DNA from 3 places in the Streptomyces sp. NPDC006552 genome. Region 3 is predicted to be linked to each of the others. Evidence: riboswitches for the same ligand, from Rfam matches in the RefSeq annotation. Region 3 holds a riboswitch; each other region holds the start of a gene.

Region 1 (2,252 bases), on a different contig from region 3:
CGAACACGTTCCCGCCGAGGGCGAGCGGAAAGACCTCCAGGTCCGAGGAGCCGAGCGGGCGCAGGGGAGAAGTAGTCATGCCCCGATTGAACGCCCCCGCGGAACGCGCGGTCCCGCCGGGGGCGCCGGCGGGTCAGGGCGTCAGGCCCTTGCCGCGCAGCCAGGCCGCGGGGTCGATGCCGGTGGCGTCCCCGCCGGGGTGGACCTCCAGGTGGAGGTGGGCGCCCGTGACGTTGCCGGTGGCGCCGACGCGGCCGATGACGTCGCCGGTGGCGACGTGCTGACCGACGCTGACGTTCATCGACGACTGGTGGCAGAACCACAGTTCGGTGCCGTCGTCGAGGGTGATGATCGTGCGGTAGCCGTACGCGCCCGCCCAGCCGGCCTCGGTGACGGTGCCGCCGTGGACGGCGTAGATCGGTGTACCGGTGGAGGCCGCGAAGTCCAGGCCCGTGTGGTAACCGGAGGACCACATCGATCCGGGCTGCCCGAAGGTGCCGGTGAGCGTGTACGAGGCGATGGGGAGCCGGAAGCTCTTGGCCAGCTTGGCGAGCCGCTCGGCCTCGGCCTTCTTCTCGGCCTCCTCCCGGGCCTTCTTCTTGTCGGCGGCGGCCTTGGCCTCCGCCTTCTGCTGCTTGGCGGCGGCCTCGTCGGCGGCCCGCTGTGCGGCGGCCTGCTCGGCCGCGGCCTGCGCGGTGGCGTCGGCGGCGTCCTGCTGCGTCTCGGCCTGCTGCATGATCCGGGCCCGCAGCGCCTCGCCCGCACCCGCCCGGCCGGTGCCCATCGTGGTGAGGGGGGCGGCGGAGGCACCGGACGGGGAGTCGGCGCTGTCGGACATGAGCGCGCCCACGCCCGGCAGCGACTTCGCCGCGGGGAGCGAGTCCTTGACCGCGGAGAGGTCGGGCATGGAGATCCGGACGGCGGGCTTGCCGCCCTGCGCGGTGGCGATGCCGCCCGCGCCGACGGCGGCGATCACGCCGACGCCCAGGACCGTGGAGCTGCGCGCGAGCCCACCGCGCTGACGGGCCACGCGGTGCCTGCCGCGGACGGGACGGACGGACTCCTCGGTGGGATTCCACTCCTCCCAGCTCTCCTGCTCGACACCGGCCTCGCCGTCGGCGGGGCGGGCGGAGTACCCGGAGAACTCGGGGGCAGGACGGTTCGACGCCACGGGGGCGCTCTCCTTTCCTTCCTTCTCGCCTACCGGGTTAGCTGACGGGTTCGGAGCAGGAAGGTCTCCTACGAGCACGGTCCGGCGCCCGAAAAGCGACGGAACGGTGCCTGATTCACCCCAAGTTGGTGGTTCCCCGGCTCCCTTACGGGATTAAGCGTGTGCGCACGGAGCCGTCGCTTGTGACGGCTGGGACGACCGCGCTGCGTTATCGAACGTTAATAGACAGCCGATAGTAATTCCAAGCTGTTCCCACTGATCGTTCACGTCTTTGGCCTGGACTTATAGCTCAATACCGGCAGGAAACGGGCGAGTTGCTCGACGGTTTTGGCCTGCGCTAAACACATCAATTTCTGACGGAGTGTCAATCGTTATGCGCAGGGACGCCGTTCGATCACCCCTCGTGACGGTGATCAGGACCGGCGCACGGCGAGCAGCGCCATGTCGTCGGTGGCGCCGCCCCCGGTGTGCCGGCGTACTTCTTCGGCCAGCTCCGCGAGCAGCTCCTCGGGCCCCGGGAAGATCCGGCCCGCGAGCCGGGCCGCCGGGTCGTAGAAGACGCCCCGCGCGTCCCGCGCCTCGGAGAGCCCGTCGGTGTAGAGCAGGAGCGTCGCCCCGGCCGGGAACTCCGCCTCGGTCGCCCGGTCCGGCCAGGAGCCCAGCTCGCCCAGGCCGAGCGGCAGCGCCGACTCCGCCGGTGTGACCATCCGGACCGTGCCGTCGCCGAGCAGCACGACCGGCTCGGGGTGGCCGCGGTTGAGGACGCGCAGGAGCCGGCCGCCGTGCGGGATCTCGGCGAGCACGGCGGTGGTGAACCCCTCGAAGTCGTCGATGCCGCGCCGCCGTGACCCCTCCCGCGCCAGCGCCCGCTCCAGCCGCTGGGCGACCGCCTCCAGGCTCTCCTCCTGCTCCGCGGCCTCCCGGAAGGCCCCGATGACCACGGCTACGGCGGCGACCGCGCCCATGCCCTTGCCCCGTACGTCCCCCACGACTATCCGCACCCCGTGCGGCGTGTCCTGCACCGCGTACAGATCGCCGCCGATGAAGGCGTCGGCCTGCGCCGCCTCGTACCGCGCCGCGA
Region 2 (2,252 bases), on a different contig from region 3:
GAACCGGCGCGCGCCCGCCCAAATACGGTTCACCGGCGCAGAGTTCACCGCTTCGAGCGACAGATATATGCATATCTTGGGGGATCGGCACCACGGAGGGACATCGGGGTGGCACGCTGGCGCGAAGCAGAAGTCGGAGACCGCACGCCAGCGAACCGCCAGCGTCGCAGGTGCGGCCCCGGTGGGAAAGGGACGACGTCGCCATGGCAGACCACCAGGAAGCATCCCTCACGCTGCCGAGCGATCCCGCCTCGGTCCCCGCGGCCCGCAGGTACGTGAGCCGGGTGCTCGCGGAGTGGGGACTGCCCGGCGACACCGACACGGCCGACAGCGTGCGCCTGATCGTCTCGGAGCTGGCGACCAACGCCGTGCAGCACACCCTGGGCCTGTCCCCCACCTTCACCGTCGACCTGGAGCTGGAGCGCGACGAGCGGCTGCGCATCGGCGTCACCGACAGCCACCCGCGCTATCCCAAGCGGCTGCCCGCGGCCGTCCAGCAGGACAACGGACGCGGCATGGTGATCATCCGCTGCCTCACCGCGGAGTGCGGCGGACGGCTCTCGGTGTCGCCGACCCCCGAGGGCGGCAAGACCGTATGGATCTCCCTGCCCTGGACCGCCCGTCCGGACGGCCGCCGCACGGGTCCGCGCGCGGCCTGGTGACGCCGGCGGCGCGCGATGTCGCGCGGGGACGGCCGTGGCCCGTCCCCGGGGGAGCGCTCCGTACGGCGGCGTCAGCGCACCCGCCCGTACCAGACGCTCCGCGTCCAGATCTTCTCCAGCCGCACCACGGCCCCGGTCTTGGGGGAGTGCCAGATCCGTCCCTTCCCGGCGTAGATGCCGACGTGGTAGACGCTCCGGCCCGAGTGGAAGAAGACCAAATCCCCGGTCGTGCGGTGGGACGCGGCGACATGGCGGGTCTTGTTGTACTGCTGCGCGGCGGTGCGCGGCAGCTTCTTGCCCGCCCTTTTGAACGAGTAGAGCGTCAGCCCCGAGCAGTCGAACCGGTGCGGGCCCGTCGCGCCCCACTTGTAGGGCGCCCCCTTCTTGGAGGCCGCGACCTTCAGTGCCTTGGTCGAGACCGTGGCCGCCGACGCCTCGGACGCGGTGCCGGGGACCACGAGCCCGGCGCCGGCGACGGCGAGCGTCAGGGCCGAGGCGGTCCCCGCCCGGCTCAGCAGGGCGGGAACACGATTGAGCGCAGTCATGCGCAACCCTTCGTCAACCGCCTGTGAAGGGTGACCTGTCGGGTTCGGGCAGGCGAAGATGCCCGGCCGCGCGGTGCGGCTTCACCCCAAGGGCCCCTCGGACGCCACCTCCGTCGAGGTGGGCCGGCGGCCCGTCGTGCCTGGGTCCTCCACTCCTGCCGATGCACATCTGTCGACCTGGCATCCGCACGGCGGCAGGACTCGGCGTCCGCACGGACCGCCCCGCCGCGGCGGCGGGGGCTTGTCGTCGGAGGGATCTTCACGCACATTCGGGCCGGAAACCGAGTTGAACCGGCGGTAAGTGAGGCTCGTCACGCTTGACCCGTTCGGGTGGGCGTTGCTCCGTCCGGGCCGGGCCCGCGCCGCCCGACCCTGCCCGCACCAGCGGCGGAACAGCTGATTCCGGTCTCCGCGTACCCCTGGGGCGCAACTCCGGCCGCCGTGCCGCCGGGCGCATGTCTACGCCGTTTGGTGGTACACCATGTGGCCCATGGCGGCGTGATCGCGGACGGTCCGACCGAACCATGGCGTCAACTGGCCACTTCTGGCGGCAATGCGACTCTCCGTGTCCGTTTCTCACCGTCAAGGACCCGCAAGGCGCGTGTCAGAGTGGCCGCGTGCACCTCGCTCTCGCCGCGCCGGTGCATCAGTTCCAGCGCGTCCCGCAGCGCCGCTGCCCGGGCGACGAGCGCCTGCGCGGCCCGCAGCCCGCGATAGGTGTCGTCACCGCGCGCCGGATTGATGCGCGCGAGCAGATCGACCACCTCCAGGTAGCTGTCCAGGAACGCGCACTCGGCCCGGGTCAGCGCGGGCAGCGGCGGCAGTTCGGGCGGATACATCAGGACGTCACCGCACACCCGGTGCGCCGAGCCCGGCCTTGCGGCTGTGCACGACCTGGTCCACAAGGCCGTACGCCACGGCCTGCCGCGCGTCCAGCACCGTGTCCCGCTCGATGTCGCGGCCGACCTGTTCCTTCGCCCGCCCGGAATGGCGTGCGAGCAACTCCTCCAACTGCTCGCGCGTGCGCGCCATTTCGCGCGCCTGG
Region 3 (2,252 bases):
TGGAACCAGCCGCCCAGGGCGCGCAGATCCTCGTTCTGGCCGCGCCTGGCACGCTCCTGGCCCAGCCTGACCAGGCCGCGCAGGACCTTGAGATGGGCTTCGGTGCGGCGCTGCGCGGCGCGCGCGGCGCTCAGGGGTTCGAGCAGCATCCGCACCTCCAGGAGGTCGGCGGCCTCCTGCCCGGTGGGTTCGGCCACGCACGCGCCCGCGTGCCGCCGGGTCACGACGAAACCCTCGGCCTCCAGGGTGCGCAGCGCCTCGCGCACCGGTACGCGCGAGACTCCGTAGCGCCGCGCGAGCACTTCCTCGGTGAGTCTGCTGCCACGCTCATGGACACCCGCGACGATGTCGTCGCGGATCGCCGTGCATACCGAGTGTGCGGGAATGCGCATGACCCGACCTCCGCCTTCATCCCCGCGAAACGCGGTCGATCGACGCTTGCACGGGCGCGCAGATCACCTTTAGGTCACGCCCGATCCGGTGACTCTATTCCACCGCCGTGGCATTTCCGATGCCGGACCGGAATCCATGGATATTTTCTGGCCAGAAATGCTCGCTGCACGCGAAAGCCCCGGCTCGACGAGCCGGGGCTTTCCCTGTGGGCGATGGGACGTCAGACGTTCACACCGTGCGAGCGCAGATACGCGACGGGGTCCATGTCCGAGCCGTACTCGGGGGTCGTGCGGGCCTCGAAGTGCAGGTGCGGGCCCGTGGCGTTGCCGGTCGCGCCGGAGAGGCCTATCTGCTGGCCGGGGGTGACGGCCTGGCCGACGGAGACGCCGAGGGACGACAGGTGCCCGTACTGGGTGTACGTGCCGTCGTTCATCTTGATCACGATGTTGTTGCCGTACGCGCCGCCCCAGCCGGCCTCGACCACGGTGCCGGCGCCGACGGCGTGCACGGACGTACCGCTCGCCGCGTGGAAGTCGATGCCGGTGTGGCTTCCGGAGGACCACAGGCCGCTGCTCGCCTGGTAGCCGGTGGAGACATAGGAGCCGGCGATCGGCGCCACGAAGCTGTTGAGGCGCTTGCGCTCGGCCTCGCGCGCGGCCCGCTCCTTGGCCGCGCGCTCCTTGGCGGCCTTCGCCTCGGCCTCGCGCTTGGCCTCCTCGGCCCGCTTCTTGGCCTCAGCCTCGGCCTTCGCCTTGGCGGCGGCCGCGTCGGCGGCCTTCTTCTGGGCGGCGGCCTGCGCGTCGATCTGGTCGGCCAGGGAGTCACCGATGGAGAGGGCCTGGGTCAGGCCGTTCTGCTCGGGGGCCGCGGTGTCGGCGGCGAGTGCGGGGGCCGCGAGGCCCGCCACCACACCGGTCGTGGTGAGCGCCGCGACGCTCGCGACCTGCGCGGTGGTACGCGTGAGGCGACTGGGACGACGGTGCTTCCCGGTGGCACGGGTGAACGCCATGAAGTGGCTGGTCCTTTCCTTCCCTCTCGCCTACCGGGTTAGCTGACGGGTTCGGAGCAGGAAGGTCTCCTACGGGCGCCCGGCCCGGCCTGCACGGCCGGGAAGAGTGCCCGATTCACCCCAGGGACTGCGTGGGTCCCCGGCTCCCCTGGCTCGCGCCTGGGGGACTCGGCGATGACTGTCCGGTGTCGCGGGCGCGACGCGTGTCTGGCGGACAGCCGGACCGACGCTAAGCGGGACATCTTTTAATCAACAAACGGATCCCGGCTTTTGTAGCGCATGCCACAGAGCAGACAGGCAACCTCCGCCCCAATCCGGGCATAAGCGGCACCTGTGCCTTCACGGGCGAACGTGAGCGACACCACGAAGCCCCGGTGGCCGTGGTGGCCGCCGGGGCTTCGGAGGACGTACGGGGCCGCGGTCACCCCCGGACGACGCTCACCTCACCGATGCCGAGGGCCTTGACGGGCTCCTCGATCTGCGCGGCGTCGCCCACGAGGACCGTCACCAGACGGTCCGCCGGGAAGGCGCTCACGACCGCTGCGGTGGCCTCCACGGTGCCTGTCTCGGCGAGCCGGCGGTACAGCCGGGCCTGGAAGTCGTCCGGCAGGTGCTGCTCGACCTGGTCGGCCAGCGTGCCCGCGACGGCGGCGGCGGTCTCGTACTTGAGCGGGGCCACGCCCACCAGGTTCTGCACGGCGGTGTCCCGCTCGGCGTCGGTGAGACCCCCCTCGGCAAGGGTGCGCAGCACCTGCCACAGGTCCGCGAGCGCGGGTCCGGTGTTCGGGGTGTCCACGGAGCCGCTGATGGCGAGCATCGCGGCGCCCGTCCCGTCCGGCGCGGACCGCAG

The links. A riboswitch is a leader RNA that binds a small molecule or an ion and turns the genes downstream of it on or off. The one in region 3 is predicted to bind cyclic di-AMP.
Positions count from the first base shown of each region.
Region 1: another riboswitch for cyclic di-AMP. It lies ahead of ABZY33_RS20580 (M23 family metallopeptidase); the one in region 3 lies ahead of ABZY33_RS10100 (M23 family metallopeptidase).
Region 2: another riboswitch for cyclic di-AMP. It lies ahead of ABZY33_RS05745 (C40 family peptidase); the one in region 3 lies ahead of ABZY33_RS10100 (M23 family metallopeptidase).

Region 1 is NZ_JBEXOS010000034.1:60,709-62,960, reverse strand. It holds gene ABZY33_RS20585 (aldo/keto reductase) at 1-79, opposite strand, end outside; gene ABZY33_RS20580 (M23 family metallopeptidase) at 134-1,171, opposite strand; cyclic di-AMP (ydaO/yuaA leader) riboswitch at 1,183-1,341, opposite strand; gene ABZY33_RS20575 (PP2C family protein-serine/threonine phosphatase) at 1,585-2,252, opposite strand, start outside.
Region 2 is NZ_JBEXOS010000006.1:75,640-77,891, reverse strand. It holds gene ABZY33_RS05750 (ATP-binding protein) at 204-662, shown strand; gene ABZY33_RS05745 (C40 family peptidase) at 734-1,207, opposite strand; cyclic di-AMP (ydaO/yuaA leader) riboswitch at 1,211-1,342, opposite strand; gene ABZY33_RS05740 (hypothetical protein) at 1,738-2,046, opposite strand; gene ABZY33_RS05735 (ATP-dependent Clp protease proteolytic subunit) at 2,054-2,252, opposite strand, start outside.
Region 3 is NZ_JBEXOS010000012.1:29,666-31,917, forward strand. It holds gene ABZY33_RS10095 (GntR family transcriptional regulator) at 1-392, opposite strand, end outside; gene ABZY33_RS10100 (M23 family metallopeptidase) at 614-1,402, opposite strand; cyclic di-AMP (ydaO/yuaA leader) riboswitch at 1,415-1,586, opposite strand; gene ABZY33_RS10105 (pitrilysin family protein) at 1,824-2,252, opposite strand, start outside.